2 regions of the Mesorhizobium sp. M0016 genome follow, and region 1 is predicted to be linked to the other one. Evidence: riboswitches for the same ligand, from Rfam matches in the RefSeq annotation. Region 1 holds a riboswitch; the other holds the start of a gene.
What was found. A riboswitch is a leader RNA that binds a small molecule or an ion and turns the genes downstream of it on or off. The one in region 1 is predicted to bind S-adenosylmethionine.
Positions count from the first base shown of each region.

Region 2: it holds a riboswitch for S-adenosylmethionine, as region 1 does, so the genes downstream of both, metX (homoserine O-acetyltransferase MetX) here and NKJ88_RS10400 (O-succinylhomoserine sulfhydrylase) in region 1, are expected to answer to the same signal.

Region 1 covers NZ_JAMYVM010000005.1:256,019-263,751, reverse strand. The annotation lists gene mmsA (multiple monosaccharide ABC transporter ATP-binding protein) at 1-522, shown strand, start outside; gene mmsB (multiple monosaccharide ABC transporter permease) at 519-1,805, shown strand; gene araD1 (AraD1 family protein) at 2,008-3,003, shown strand; gene NKJ88_RS10415 (hypothetical protein) at 3,030-3,479, shown strand; gene NKJ88_RS10410 (ABC transporter substrate-binding protein) at 3,496-4,266, opposite strand; gene NKJ88_RS10405 (2'-deoxycytidine 5'-triphosphate deaminase) at 4,368-5,462, opposite strand; SAM riboswitch at 5,603-5,680, shown strand; gene NKJ88_RS10400 (O-succinylhomoserine sulfhydrylase) at 5,738-6,928, shown strand; gene NKJ88_RS10395 (glycosyltransferase) at 6,940-7,733, opposite strand, start outside.
Region 2 covers NZ_JAMYVM010000004.1:352,276-360,008, forward strand. The annotation lists gene NKJ88_RS09015 (gamma-glutamylcyclotransferase) at 1-333, opposite strand, end outside; gene NKJ88_RS09020 (DUF2125 domain-containing protein) at 457-1,455, shown strand; gene NKJ88_RS09025 (sugar kinase) at 1,580-2,503, shown strand; gene NKJ88_RS09030 (prephenate/arogenate dehydrogenase family protein) at 2,511-3,446, opposite strand; gene hisC (histidinol-phosphate transaminase) at 3,451-4,560, opposite strand; SAM riboswitch at 4,687-4,764, shown strand; gene metX (homoserine O-acetyltransferase MetX) at 4,825-5,994, shown strand; gene metW (methionine biosynthesis protein MetW) at 5,991-6,605, shown strand; gene NKJ88_RS09050 (DUF1330 domain-containing protein) at 6,613-6,933, opposite strand; gene NKJ88_RS09055 (glycosyltransferase family 2 protein) at 7,181-7,733, shown strand, end outside.

The DNA of each region.
Region 1 (7,733 bases):
CAACACGGCATCGCCTATGTCACCGAGGACCGCAAAACCTACGGCCTCAACCTTATCGACCATATCAAGCATAACATTACGCTGGCCAATCTCGACGGCGTGTCGCGCCACAGCGTGATCGACGACATGCGCGAGCTTGCGGTCGCCAACGACTATCGCAAGAAGACCAATATCCGTGCGTCAAGCGTCTATCAGATGACCGGCAATCTTTCCGGCGGCAACCAGCAGAAGGTGGTGCTGTCGAAATGGTTGTTTGCCGACCCTGACGTGCTGATCCTCGACGAGCCGACACGCGGCATCGATGTCGGCGCCAAATATGAAATCTACACGATCATCGCGCGCCTTGCCTCGGAGGGTAAGGCGATCGTGGTCATCTCGTCGGAAATGCCGGAATTGCTGGGGATTACCGACCGCATCTACGTCATGAACGAAGGGCGCATGGTGGGCGAAATGCCGGCGGCGGAAGCAAGCCAGGAAAAGATAATGCGCGCCATCGTCCGGGGAGAAGGAAAAGCAGCATGAGCACCGAAAGCGCCCCCGCCCCGCAGGGCAACGTCGCCGACGAACAGCGCCCGCGCATCGCCGTCTCGGCGCTGGCGACGAATTTACGCGAATACGGACTGATCATAGCCCTGATCGTCATCATGCTGTTCTTCCAGTTCACCACGTCGGGGACGTTGTTCAAGCCGGTCAATCTCAGTAATCTGGTGCAGCAGAACTCCTTCATCATCGTGATGGCGCTCGGCATGCTGCTGGTGATCGTATCGGGCTATATCGACCTCAGCGTCGGATCGGTCGCCGGTTTCATCGGCGCGCTGGCGGCAAACATGATGGTTATCTGGCAGCTCGGACCGCTGAGCAATCCGCTGGTGGTTTCGATCGTCTGCCTGGTCGCGGGTGGCCTGATCGGCGCCGCGCAAGGGTATTGGATCGCCTATCACCGGATACCGAGCTTCATTGTCACGCTGGCCGGCATGCTGATCTTCCGCGGCATTTGCCAGGCGTTGCTTGGCGGCGGCTCGTCGGTGGGTCCGCTTCCCGACGACTTCAAGATGCTCAGCTCCGGCTTCATCCCGGATGTGATCGGCCCACTGACGCTCGTCCCGCCGGTCGTGAACGCAGCCGGCAAGACCATCATGGGCAGCGGCGTGACCCTGCACATGACGACGGTCGTGCTGGGGCTGATCGCCGTGCTCGCCTATGCCTATTTCGGGGTCCGCACCCGGCGCAAACGAGAACGCCATGGTTATGAGGCCGAGCCCTTCACCCTGTTCGTCGTCAAGACGCTGGTCGCCAGCGCGCTGGCGCTGTTCCTGGTCTATGAGTTTGCCAGCTACCGCGGCCTGCCCGTGGTGCTGCTGGTCATGGGCGTGCTGATCACGTTGTTCGTCTTCGTCACCAAGCGCATGACCATCGGGAGGCGCATCTACGCCATGGGCGGCAATCCCAAGGCGGCGCAGCTGTCGGGCATCAACACCGAGCGGCTGACGCTGATGGTGTTCATCAATATGGGCGTGCTGTCGGCGCTTGGCGGCCTGATCATCGCGGCTCGTCTCGGCCAGGCGGTGCCGGCGGCGGGTCTCGGCTCGGAGCTCGATGTCATCGCCGCAGTGTTCATCGGCGGCGCCTCGGCGATGGGCGGCGTCGGCCAGGTTATCGGGGCGGTCGTCGGCGGCTTCATCATGGGCGTGATGAACAACGGCATGTCGATCATGGGCGTCAATGTCGACTGGCAGCAGGTGGTCAAAGGCCTGGTGCTGCTCGGCGCCGTGATCTTCGACGTCTACAACAAGAACAAGGCCTGACAAGCTTCAGGCGAGGCAAGCAGGAGGCATACGATCGCGGCGCAGCCGGCAAATTGTCGGCATAAGAAGTCCCCCGAGGGATCAAGCTCGCGAGCGCAATCCGGACGAAGAGTTCAACCCGTGGCGCGGCTAGGTCCGAGCCGCGCAGGTCAAGGTTTGCCAAGAGGCATCCAAGGCCAAGCACATGAGAGAGGATTTCATCATGCTAATCTCCCAGATCCTCGACGACGCCGAGACCATCCGCGTCGTCGCCCGCAATGGCGGCGGCAAGACCAGGATCATCAACGGCGCCCGCAGCGTCTATTCGCTGGCCATGGAAGCCGCGCGCACCGGAACGGGCCTCGCCGCGCTGATCGAACGCAAGGGGTTCGGTGAAGCGATAGACCTCGACGCCATCTACAAGAAGGGCCGGCTGGAGTCGCCGATCAATCATCCCGATCCTGCGCATCTGCATCTGACCGGCACCGGCCTGACCCATCTCGGCTCGGCGGCGACGCGCGATTCCATGCACAAGAAGCTCAGCGATGGCGGCGAGGAGCAGCTTACCGATTCCATGAAGATGTTCCGCATGGGGCTCGAAGGCGGCAAGCCGGCCAAGGGCCAGACCGGCGTGCAGCCAGAATGGTTCTACAAGGGCAACGGCACCATGGCGGTGGCGCCGGGCGCCGCACTGATGTCGCCGGCCTTCGCGCAGGACGCCGGCGAGGAGCCGGAAATCGCCGGCATCTATGTCATCGGCGACGACGGCGCGCCGTTCCGCGTCGGCTTCACGCTGTCGAACGAGTTTTCCGATCATGTTACCGAGCGGGTGAACTATCTGTTCCTGGCACATTCCAAACTGCGCAACGCCTCGTTCGGGCCGGAAATCCTGATCGGCGACCTGCCGGCCGACGTCAGGGGCTCATCGCGAATCTATCGCGACAGCAATTTGCTGTGGGAAAAGCCGTTCCTGTCGGGCGAAGCGAACATGTCGCACACAATCGCCAATCTCGAACATCATCACTTCAAATATTCGGCCTTCCGCCAGCCGGGCGACGTGCATGTGCACATGTTCGGCACGGCGACGCTGTCCTTTGCCGACGGCATCAAGACTCAGGCCGGCGACGTTTTCGAGATCGAGGCCGCGGATTTCGGCCTGCCGCTGCGCAACCCGCTGGAGATTGAGCAGCCGGTTAAGGTGGCGGTGAAGGCGCTTTGAGGCAGCATCACAATTGGGAGCCGGAAATGAACGGAATGCGGCTTGTCATTGTGTTCACGGGCGTGGCCCTGTTCCTGACCCAACCGTCGGTGGCCTTTAGCGCCGGCCAGTGCAGCCCGAAGTCCTATCGTGAAGCCCGTTTGGCGATGACGAGCCGTCTTCTAGCAACCGGCTATTCGAAAGCCCAGGTGAGCTTTCTGATGCGCAACACGGATCACATGACATCAGCGCTTCGCGGCGACAGGCTGAACAACAATGGCAAGGTCTGCGGCATCGACTCCGCCAAGGCCCATGTCCTCGGTTGCCTCGACAAGCAGTTGTTCCCGTTGAAGCGCGGCTCAAACGCTTCGCTCGACGAGGTCAAACTGACCGAAGGCTTTTGGGGCAGGAAACGTTTGGCCGCACGCGAACTGCTGTTTATCGGCCATTTTCATGCCTGCCTTGGCGCCGCGAAATCGTATCTCTTTCGCGGCTGACGCCGGCGGACGGGACTCAATAGATATCGAAATCGAAATACTTGGCCTGGATCTTCTTGTAAGTGCCGTCGGCGACGATGGCGTCTATCGCCGCGTTGAGCTTGTCGCGAAGTGCCGTGTCCTCCAGGCGGACAGCGATGCCGGCTTGCGTCTCGGTGCCCTTGACGTCGCCGACAAGCTTGCAGCAGCCTTCGCTCGCCTTCTTCAGCCAGTCCATCAGCACGAACTTGTCGGAGATGACGGCGTCGAGACGGCCGTTCTGCAAGTCGGTGATCGCCTCTTCCTGGGTGGGGTAGAGTTTCGCCTCGGCGCCGGCCTTGCCATAGGCGTCCTGCGCATAGTCGGCCTGGGTGGTCGAGGCCTGCGCGCCCACCGTCTTGCCGGCAAGGGCTGCCGGTTCGGTGGAAGTGAGGTCGCTGTCCTTGGGCGCCACCAGCGCCAGCGGCGTCGTGTAGTATTTGTTGGTGAAGGCGACCTGTTTCTTGCGCTCCTCGGTGATGCTCATCGAGGCGATGATGGCGTCGAACTTTTTCGCCTGCAGCGCCGGGATGATGCCGTCCCAGTCCTGGGTGACGATCTCGCACTCGACCTTCATCTGCGCACACAGCGCATTGGCAATGTCGATGTCGAAGCCCTCGATCTTGCCGTCCGCGGTGATGGTGTTGAAGGGCGGATAAGCGCCCTCGGTGCCGATCTTCAATTTCTCCTGCGCCTCAGCCAGCGAGCCGGCCGATATCACCAGCATGGCAGCGCCCGCTGCCGATATGATCCATCTTGAAATCTGCATTTTGGTTCCCCTTGCGCGCCGTTCTCTTGCCGGCCACCGAAAGGCAGCCAAGCATGGTGAGGCAGCGCAGGCAAGTATTTTGCCTGACGGTGATCGAAGGTTCAGCCGGCGGGGCGGAAATGCTTGGAGAGCTTGAGGCCTTGCGCCTGGTAATTCGAGCCGAGATCGGTGCCGTAAAGCGCCTGCGGCCGCTTCAGCATGTGTTCGTAGACCAGCCGGCCGACGATCTGGCCGTGGTCGAGGATGAACGGCACTTCGTGGCTGCGCACTTCGAGCACCGCCCGGCTGCCGGTGCCGCCTGAGGCCGAATGGCCGAAGCCCGGATCGAAGAAGCCGGCATAGTGAACACGGAATTCGCCAACCAGCGGATCGAAGGGCGTCATCTCGGCGGCGTAGAGCGGCGGCACGTGCACGGCTTCGCGGCTGACCAGGATGTAGAACTCGTCCGGGTCGAGCACCAGTTCGCCGGCGCCGCTCTTATAGAGCGGCTCCCAGAAATCGACGGCATCCTGGGCGGCGCGCTTGTCGACATCGACCAAGCCGGTGTGATGCTTGCCGCGATAGCCGACCAGGCCGTTCTGGTCGCCGTCAAGATCGATCGACAGCGCAATGCCGCCGCCGGAAATGTTGGGCGGCTCGGTCGCCACCAGCATCTCGGCGCGGTGCAATTCGTTCAGTTCTGCCTCCGACAACAGCGCGTTGCCGGTGCGAAAGCGGATCTGCGACAGCCTCGATCCGGCGCGTACGACGATCGGGAAGGTGCGTGGACTGACTTCGAGATAAAGCGGCCCGTGATAGCCGGGGGCGATCTTGTCGAACTCATGGCCGCGATCGGTCATCACCCGGGTGAAGATGTCGAGCCGGCCGGTCGAGCTCTTCGGGTTGGCCGAGGCCGACACGTTTGCGGGCAGCGCCAGGCGTTCGAGCAGCGGCACGATGTAGACGCAGCCGGTTTCCAGCACCGCGCCCTCGGCGAGACTGAACTCATGCAATTTCAGCCGGTGAAGCTTGTCGGCCACCAGATGATCGGGACCCGGCAGGAAGGAGGCGCGCACGCGAAAAGCCTTGTCGCCGAGCCTCAGATCGAGGCTCGCCGGCTGCACCTGGTCGACATCGAGCGCGCGCGGCGACTTCAGCGCGCCGGACTGAAACAGCGCGGAAATGTCCTGATCGGGAAGAATGCCTGTCTGCCGCAAAAGGCTGGCTCCGCTCCAAGGTCGGTCTCTTTGTGGCAGGTTCTTGCCGCAAAACCGCTGGATATTATTGCGGAACCTGCCTGGTACAAACCTCTTAATGAAGCCGGCAATTGACGCAAGCGCAGGTGAGGTCTAAAGGGTCGTTATCCCGTGGTGATTTGGCCGGTCGGCTTGCAGCCACGTTAAACAAGTCGCTAAAGGACCGTCGGGCCGCAAGGCCATATGGACCGGTTGCGACTTTCGCGGCCGGTTTTTTTGTGTCTGGAACAAAAGCGATGAGCACCAAGAAGCGTAACTGGAAACCTCAGACCGCACTCGTGCACGGGGGAACGCTGCGTTCCCAGTTCGGCGAGACGTCCGAAGCGATGTACCTCACCCAAGGCTATGTCTACGAGACGGCGCAGGCTGCCGAGGCCCGTTTCAAGGGCGAGGAGCCGGGCTTCATCTATTCGCGCTATGCCAACCCTACCGTCGACATGTTCGAAAAGCGCATGTGCGCGCTGGAGGGTGCCGAAGATGCGCGCGCCACGGCGTCCGGCATGGCGGCGGTGACGGCAGCGCTCCTGTGCAGCGCCAAGGCCGGCGACCATATCGTTGCGGCGCGCGCGCTGTTCGGCTCCTGCCGCTGGGTGGTGGAGACGCTGGCGCCGAAATACGGCATCGAGGCAACGCTGGTCGACGGCACCGACATCGCCAACTGGGAAAAGGCGGTGCGGCCGAACACGAAACTGTTCTTCCTGGAAAGCCCGACCAATCCGACGCTGGAAGTGGTCGACATCGCAGCGGTGGCGGCGCTCGCCACCTCGATCGGCGCCAGGCTGATCGTCGACAATGTCTTTGCCACGCCCTTGCAGCAGAAGCCCTTGCAGCTCGGCGCCCATATCGTCGTCTACTCCGCGACCAAGCACATTGACGGCCAGGGACGCTGTCTCGGCGGCATCATCCTGTCCGACAAGAAATGGATCGACGAGAATTTGCACGACTATTTCCGCCACACCGGCCCGAGCCTGTCGCCGTTCAACGCCTGGACGCTGCTCAAGGGCCTGGAGACGCTGCCGGTTCGGGTGCGCCAGCAGACGGAAAGCGCGGCCAAGATCGCGGATTTCCTGGCAGGACGGCCGGAAATCGCCCGCGTCATCTATCCCGGCCGCGCCGACCACCCGCAGGCCGACATCGTCAAGAAGCAGATGACGGGCGGATCGACGCTGATCTGCCTCGACGTCAAGGGCGGCAAGCAGGCGGCCTTCGCCTTGCAGAACGCGCTCGACATCGTGCTGATCTCCAACAATCTCGGCGACGCCAAGAGCCTGATCACCCATCCGGCGACCACCACGCACAAGAACCTCAGCGACGAAGCTCGCGCCGAGCTTGGCATCGGGCCGGGAACGCTCAGGCTGTCGGTCGGTCTTGAGGATACGGACGATCTGCTGGAGGACGTTGCGCAGGCACTGAAGGCAGCCGGGTAGGCCGCGAGGCGTCACGCTCCCGACGAAGCCTCTTCCAGCTCGGCCGTCTTGGTGCCGATGGTCATGATGTTGCCGCGCCAGTCGACGGCGCCGCTCAGCCAGCCGCGCGCCCAGATGGCGGGAAGCATCATGTCGCGCACCATCATCGCCGGGACCATGCGCAGCGACAGGTGCCAGCCCTTGGCCGCGGCCAGCGCGCATTCGGGAATGTAGGCCGCCGTCAGCACGGCCAACACCGTGGCCGGCAGGCTGATGCCGGCACTTGCGGCCGCCACCAGCGCCAACGCCAACGGCACGGCGACGCCGGTCAGGATCTCGGGTGCGAAAAACAGCGGGAAGGTGACGCGGCGCAACCGCGCCCAGCGCGCCTGGCGCGACCAGATGTCGGCAAGTCGGCGCTGCCCCAGTGGTTGCTCGAAAGGCGAGGCAACGAGATTGACGCGCAGGCCCAGTCCATTGACCAGCTTGGTTGCAGCCGCATCCTCGGCGATCTCGGCGGCCAGCGCGCGGATACCGCCATTGGTATCGAGCATCGGCTTGTTCCACAGCATGCTCTTGCCCTGGGCAAAGCCGAGGCCAAGCGCCTCGCCGGCATATTGCCAGCGCGCCTGCAGCGTGTTGAGGAACGCGCATTCGACCTCGGCCCAGAAGCCATCCGGCCGCGAGCCGATCGGCGTCGAGCAGATAAGCCCGGTATTGATCCGCCAGGCCGCCATCAGGTGCTGGACGTAATCCCTAGGCATCAGCACGTTGGAATCCGCGAGAATAACCCAATGATAGTGCGCCGCTTCCCAGCCCTTGACGC
Region 2 (7,733 bases), on a different contig from region 1:
TTTCACTCTCTCTCCCGCGGCCGCCCCATTCCCGTCGAGGCTGATATCGAGCACACGCTCGAGGTAGACGCTGGTCACCAATTCGCGCTCGCGCAGATAGGTCAGCACCTCATCGCGCAGCTCGCCGGGCACGCGAAAGGCCAGCCCGATGCAGGAGCCGCCACGGTCGAGGCCTAGCACCAGGCCCGGCCGCTGGCGCGTGCCGCGATGCACGAAGGAATAGACGCAGAGCGACCGGCGGTAGCCGTAAAGCCGCGCGCGCCGTGTCTCGACATGGGCGAATCCCGGTCGCCAGATCAGCGAGCCGTAGCCAAAAACCCAAAAATCGCCCATATCGCCAAGCCTGATTGTACGAGAGTGACGCCGCCGCATCGGAATCGGTGCTCTTCTGTTCTTTTTGCTTTTGCGTAAGCCACAGTCCACCCGCAACACGCCCGCGTTAATGAAAGCCGCAGCATGACGTCAAGTGACGAGCGTCCGTCGAAGTTTCGCCGCCGGCTGATGTGGCTCGCTGCCTTGCTCGTTATGCTGTTCGGCGTCTACAGCGCAGTCTGGTTCTATGTCGCCGGTCGCGTCAGCAGCGAAGCCGACAAGGCGGTGGCCTCGCTCAAGGACAAAGGCATCGAGGCCGGCTGCGCCAACCTCACCGTCAGCGGCTACCCCCTGAGTTTTGCCATCTCCTGTGACAATCTGGCTTACGAGGACGACGCCAGGAACGTTGCCGCCTCGGCAGGCAGCTTCAACTTCGTTGCAGAGCTCATCCGGCCTTTGTCGCCTGCCGCCGAGTTGCGTGGGCCGCTGCGCACCTCGGTGCCGGGGATGGCGCCGCTATGGATCGACTGGGACAATCTGCAGGCCAATGCCAAGCTCTTCTGGCCCCTGCCCCGGAGCATTTCGCTGCAGGCGGAGAGCTTGTCCGGCCAGACGGATCCGGCCGACGACACTGATCCGGTTTCACTGTTCAGCGCCGGAACCGCGGCGGGCGAGTTGCGGCCCGACGGCCAGGACATCGGCTACGTCGGCAGCTTCACCGATCTTGAGATCGACGCCGACGCGATCGGCGGGCGCGTGCTGCCGCCGCTCGACGGCAGCGGCGACGCGACGCTGAAGAACGGCGTCGCGCTGATGAAGACGCAGGCCAGGAGCCTGCGCGGCCAGGCGGCCGACATCCACAAGCTCGATCTGTCGTCGGGAACCGCGCGCATCACCGTCTCCGGCCCGGTGTCGGTCGACGCCAACGGCCTGGTCAATGCCGACCTGACGATCAAGCTGCAGGATCCCAAAGCCGTGGCGGCAATCCTCGCCACCGCAATCCCCGAGCAGAAGAGCCAGATCGAGCAAGGCTTTGCCGGTCTGGCGCTGCTCGGCAACGAACCGTCGATGCCGCTCAAGGTGGTGAAGGGCAAGGTCTCGCTCGGCTTCATTCCGCTGGGCAAGATCAAGCCGCTCGATTAGAGCAATTCCAAGAAAAGTGTGAGCGGTTTTCCGTCCGGAATTCCGTTAAAACAAAGAGATAGAGCATGATCGCAAAGAGCGGGAACGGCTTTTGGGGAGAGATCATGCTCGAGCAAGCCGACGCATGAACCGACCGGTGAAACTGCTGAGCGTTGGCGCGCTGACGCTGGATACCATCCTGCGCGTCGAAACCCTGCCCACGCATCAGGGCAAGTTCATCGCCTCGGACGGCATCCAGATCGCCTCGGGCATGGCGACAAGTGCTGCCTGCGCCGCCCGCCGTCTCGGCGCCGAGGTGTTCCTGTGGGCAAGTGCAGGTGACGATGCCGTCGGCGACCAATTGCTGGCCGGCATCGAGGCCGAGGGCGTCGATTGCGGCTTTGTCCGCCGCGTCGAAGGCGCCCGCTCGGCGCTGGCCGCGATCCTGGTCGACGCTCATGGCGAGCGCATCATCGTGCCCTTCTACGACCCAAAGGCGCAGGCCGACCCCGAGGCGGTGCCTGTCGCCGATCTTTCCGGCTTCGATGCCGTGCTGGTCGATGTGCGCTGGCCGGGCGCCGCCGCTCTTGCCTTGACCGCCGCGCGCGACGCCGGTTGCCCGGCAATCCTCGACGCCGACACGGCGCCGCTGGAGGTGCTGGAGCATCTGTTGCCGCTGGCGTCGCACATCGTCGCTTCGGAGACGGCTGCACGCATTGTCTGCGGCCACGCGCTGGATCCCGAAACCGCCTGCGCCGACCTCGCCAGCCGCACAGACGCCTTCGTGGCGGTGACCGGCGGCGCCTCGGGAAGCTGGTGGCATGACCGGTCCGCCGGATGCGTGCGCCACATCGCGGCGCCGAAGGTCAAGGCGGTCGACACGCTGGCCGCCGGCGACGTTTTCCACGGCGCCTTTGCCGTTGGACTTGCTGAGGCCATGTCGGTCGAGCACGCGTTGCGCTTTGCCAGCGCGGCGGCCGCGCTCAAATGCCAGCGCTTCGGCGGCCGGCTGGGCGCGCCGGACCGGGCCGAGACAATGGCCATGGTCGCGGCGACCTGGCCCGTCTGAAACAGATTTAACTTTTCACCGGGTGCTCGACCGCCTGCCGGCCGAAATCCGGCACGTCGATATCCTGGCCGGCCTCGATGATCGAACGGCGAACGGCCCGGGTGCGGGTGAACAGGTCGAACAGCTTGTCGCCGTCGCCCCAGCGGATCGCCCGCTGCAGCGAGGCGAGGTCCTCCGAAAAGCGCGCCAGCATTTCCAGGATGGCATCCTTGTTGTGCAGGCACACGTCGCGCCACATGGTCGGGTCGGAGGCGGCCAGACGGGTGAAGTCGCGGAAACCGGAAGCCGAATATTTGATCACTTCCGACTTGGTCACCGATTCCAGATCGTCGGCCGTGCCGACGATGTTGTAGGCAATGATGTGCGGAAGATGCGAAACGATGGCCAGCGTCATGTCATGATGCTGCGGGTCCATCGAGTCGATGTTGGAGCCGCAGCGCCGCCAGAATTCCGACAGCTTTTCCAGCGCGGCCGGATCGGTTCCCGGCAGCGGCGTGAAGATGCACCAGCGGTTTTCGAACAGGTCGGCGAAACCCGCATCCGGGCCCGATTTCTCCGTACCTGCCAGCGGGTGCCCCGGAATAAAGTGCACGCCGTCCGGTACATAGGGCTGCATTTGCGCAATGACGGAGGCCTTGGTCGAACCGACATCGGTGAGGATGGCGCCCTTTTTCAGCCCCGGCGCGATCTCTTGCGCCACCTCGCCCGACGATCCCACAGGCACCGAGACGATGATCAGGTCGGCGTCGCGGACCGCTTCCCTGGCGCCGGTGGTGTAGCTCTCGCCAAGACCGAGCTCCTTCGCCCGCGCCAGCGTGGCCGGGCTGCGCGTCGCGATGGCGACATGGCGGGCCAGGCCCTCGCGGCGGATAACGCGGGCCAGCGACGAGCCGATCAGGCCGATGCCGACCAGCGCGATCTTTTCAAACATCGGTGATGTCATTGTTTCAGCTTTTCAGGAACGTCGTGAGGGCGTCGATAACGCCGCGATTGGCTTCTTCGGTGCCGACGCTCATGCGCAGCGCATTGGGAAAGCCATAGCCGGTAACGCGCCGCAATATATAGCCGCGCTGGGTGAGGTAGTCGTCCGCCGCCTCAGCCGAATGCTTCTTGTCGTCGGGAAAGTGGATGAGGACGAAATTGCCGACGCTGGGCGTCACCCTGAGCCCAAGCTTCGTCAGCTCTTCATTCAGCCAGGTAAGCCAGGTCTCGTTGTGCAACGAACTGCGCTCGACATGGGCGCGGTCGCGGATGGCGGCAATGCCGGCCTCGATCGCTGTTGCGTTAACGTTGAAAGGGCCGCGGATACGGTTGATGGCATCGACGATGTGCAGTGGGCCATACATCCAGCCGATGCGCGCGCCGCCAAGGCCGAGCTTGGAGAAGGTGCGGGTCATGACCACATTCTGTGCGCTGCCCGCCAGCTCGATGCCGGCCTCGTAGTCATTGCGCCTGACATATTCGGCATAGGCCGCGTCGAGCACCAGAAGCACGTTGCCCGGGAGCGTGGAATGCAGGCGGCGGACCTCCTGGAACGGCAGATAGGTGCCGGTCGGATTGTTGGGATTGGCGAGGAAGATGATTTTGGTCCGCGGCGTCACCGCGGCCAGGATCGCGTCGACGTCGGCGCGCTCCTCGGTTTCCTTCACAGCAACCGGCTTGGCCCCCGCCGACTGAATGTAGATCTTGTAGACCATGAAGGCATGTTCGGTAAAAATCGCCTCATCGCCTGGCGCCAGATAGGTCTGCGCCAGCAGGCCCAAAATCTCGTCGGAACCGTTGGAGCAGATGATGTTTGCCGGGTTGAGGCCATGCACCTCGGCGATCGCCTCGCGCAGCCGGCGGGCGGTGCCGTCGGGATAGACATCGAGCTTGCCAGCCACTTCGCGCGCGGCCTCGATCGCCTTCGGCGACGGGCCGAGCGGGTTCTCGTTCGACGACAATTTATGGACCTTGGCGACGCCGGCCGGTGCCGTGCTCTTGCCCGGCACATAGGCGTCGATGTCCATAATGCCCGCGCGGGGCGTCGGCCGTGCCTTGTCCGCTGTCTTGTCCATGTCGCAAATCCATCGAGAATGCCTCCGTCCGGAGGCCGCAGCGGAAATACAAGCCGTAGCCGCGAATGTCGAGAGGCGGGCAATAGCTGGCCGTTGACGCCGGGCCGCACGAGTTCTAGAAGAACGCAACAGTTCCGTGGTGATTTGGCCGGTCGGCTTGCAGCCACGTTAAACAACTCGCTAAAGGGCCGTTTGCGTGACGTAACCGGCTTTGCGATCGCACTGCCGGTTTTTTATTGCCTGACGGCGGGCAAGGAGAGTCACATGGCCGCGCTCCGCGCTACAAAAACCAACAACGAGGCCGACAACCCGTCGAGCCCTGTGTTGCGTTTTGGCCCTGACAAGCCGCTGAAGCTCGACGCCGGCACGCTTTTGTCGCCGTTCCAGATCGCCTACCAGACATATGGCGCCCTCAACGATGCCCGCACCAACGCCATCCTGGTCTGCCACGCGCTGACCGGCGACCAGCATGTCGCCAGCACCAATCCGGTGACCGGCAAGCCCGGCTGGTGGGAAGTGCTGATCGGTCCCGGCAAGATCATCGACACCAACCGCTTCTTCGTCATTTGCTCCAACGTCATCGGCGGCTGCCTCGGCTCCACGGGTCCGGCCTCGACCAATCCCGCCACCGGCAAGCCCTACGGCCTCGACCTGCCAATCATCACCATCCGCGACATGGTGCGGGCGCAACTGATGCTGGTCGACCATTTCGGCATCGAAAAGCTGTTTTGCGTGCTCGGCGGCTCGATGGGCGGCATGCAGGTGCTGGAATGGGCATCGTGCTATTCCGAGCGCGTCTTCTCGGCCCTGCCGATCGCCACAGGCGCACGCCATTCCTCGCAGAACATCGCCTTCCACGAGGTCGGCCGGCAGGCCGTCATGGCCGATCCGGACTGGCATGGCGGCAAATATTTCGAGCACGGCAAGCGCCCGGAAAAGGGGCTCGCCGTGGCGCGCATGGCCGCCCACATCACCTATCTGTCGGAAGCCGCCCTGCATCGGAAATTCGGCCGCAATCTGCAGGACCGCGAAGCGCTGACCTTCGGTTTCGACGCAGATTTCCAGATCGAAAGCTATCTGCGCCACCAGGGCATGACATTCGTCGACCGCTTCGACGCCAACTCCTACCTCTACATGACCCGTTCGATGGATTATTTCGACCTCGCCGCCGACCATGGCGGCCGGTTGGCAGATGCCTTTGCCGGGACCAAGACCCGCTTCTGCCTGGTGTCCTTCACCTCGGACTGGCTGTTCCCGACCGAGGAGAGCCGCTCGATCGTGCATGCGCTCAACGCCGCCGGCGCCTCCGTCTCCTTCGTCGAGATCGACACCGACCGCGGCCATGATGCCTTCCTGCTCGATGAACCCGAACTGTTTGCCGCCATCAAGGGCTTCATCGGCTCGGCGGCCCGCGCAAGGGGGCTCGCCTCATGAGCGTCAATGGCAGCCAGCGCGTCGACCTCGAAGTCGTGGCCAACCTGATACCGCCGCAGTCGCGGGTGCTCGATGTCGGCTCCGGCGACGGCCTGCTGCTCGAACTCCTGCAGGAGACCAAGCAGGTCGACGGCCGCGGGCTGGAGCTGTCACAGCGCGGCGTCAATGAATGCGTGGCGCGCGGTCTCTCGGTCATCCAGGGCGATGCCGATACCGACCTCGAATTCTATCCAGACAAGGGTTTTGACTTCGTCGTCCTGTCTCAGACGCTGCAGGCGACCCGCAACCCGAAGCTGGTGCTCGACGAGCTGCTGCGAATCGGCAACCGCGCCATCGTCTCCTTCCCCAATTTCGGCCACTGGCGGGTGCGGCTGTCGCTGTTCGTCAATGGCCGGATGCCGGTGACCGCGGACCTGCCCTATTCCTGGTACGACACGCCCAACATCCATTTCTGCACCATCCGCGACTTCGTCAATCTGGTCGAGGAACTCGGCGCTTCGGTCGAGAAAGCCACCGCGCTCGACGGCAACGGCCAGAAGATCGGACTGTCGATGCCATGGTGGTTCTGGAATTTCTTCGGCCAGCAAGCGGTGTTCTTGCTGAAGCGGTAGTTTGCCCCTATTCCAGCACGTCCGTCGCCTTGTGCGGGTGCTGAACGCCATCGGCGATGATCACATCGGCGTGGGAGTTGTCGGTGCGCAAGGCCAGAATCTCCCGATAGGCTGATGAATCGTACCAGCCCCACGCATGCGCCCTGTCCGGAAACTCGATGACGATCAGATGCCCGGGCCATTCGTTTTCGACCACGTCCATGTCGCCGCCGTGGACAAGGAAGCGGCCGCCGAACGGCTCCAATGTGGCGTCGATCCTCTGCAGATACTCGACAATCTGCGGGCCCATTGTGACTTGACGCATATGGGCGACGGCGTAGGCGGCCACGGCTGAACTCCCTGTGAGATCGAAGCCCGACGACCGGCTTCGTTGGCGCAATCTGCAGACATGATGGCCATCGGTCGATTACGTCTGGGGTAATCGGCCGGCTTACGGCGTCCTGGCTCAACAGTTTGTGATGACATTGCCGCTGGTTTTTTGTAGCGTCGAATCGAATGCCATCCCGGGGTAAGGCTTGGACGGCGACCATCAAAACCTCCGGCCTCCAGGCATTTCGGGGCACAATCGAAGCAACATGTCCAAGGCAACCGACCTCGCTCCGCTGATCTCGGTGATCACACCGACGCACAATCGCCGCAGCAAGGTGGTGCGCGCCGTGGAGAGCGTGCTGGCGCAGAATTTTCCCCGGTTCGAACACATTGTCGTCGATGACGGCTCGACCGACGGTACGGCAGCCGCACTTGCCGAAATCCGCGATCCACGGCTGATCTATGTTGGCTCGAAATGGCGCGGCGCCAATGCCGCCCGCAATGCCGGCATCGAGCGGGCGCAGGCGCCGGTGGTGACATTCCTCGATTCCGACGACGTCTATTTGCCGGATCGCCTGGCGCGGACGCTGGAGCAGTTCGACAACAATCCCTCACTCGAAGTGCTGATCAGTTCCTTCGTGTCGCTGAAGGGCAATCGCCGCACCAACTGCGTCAACCGCGAGGCGCTGCTGAGCCGCGACTCGCTGGAGCGGGCCCTTGTCGCGCAGACCATCTTCATTGCCGGGTCGGCAATCACCGCCCGGCGCGAGTCGCTGCTGGCCATCGGCGGCTACGACAGTGACGTCACGCGCATGCAGG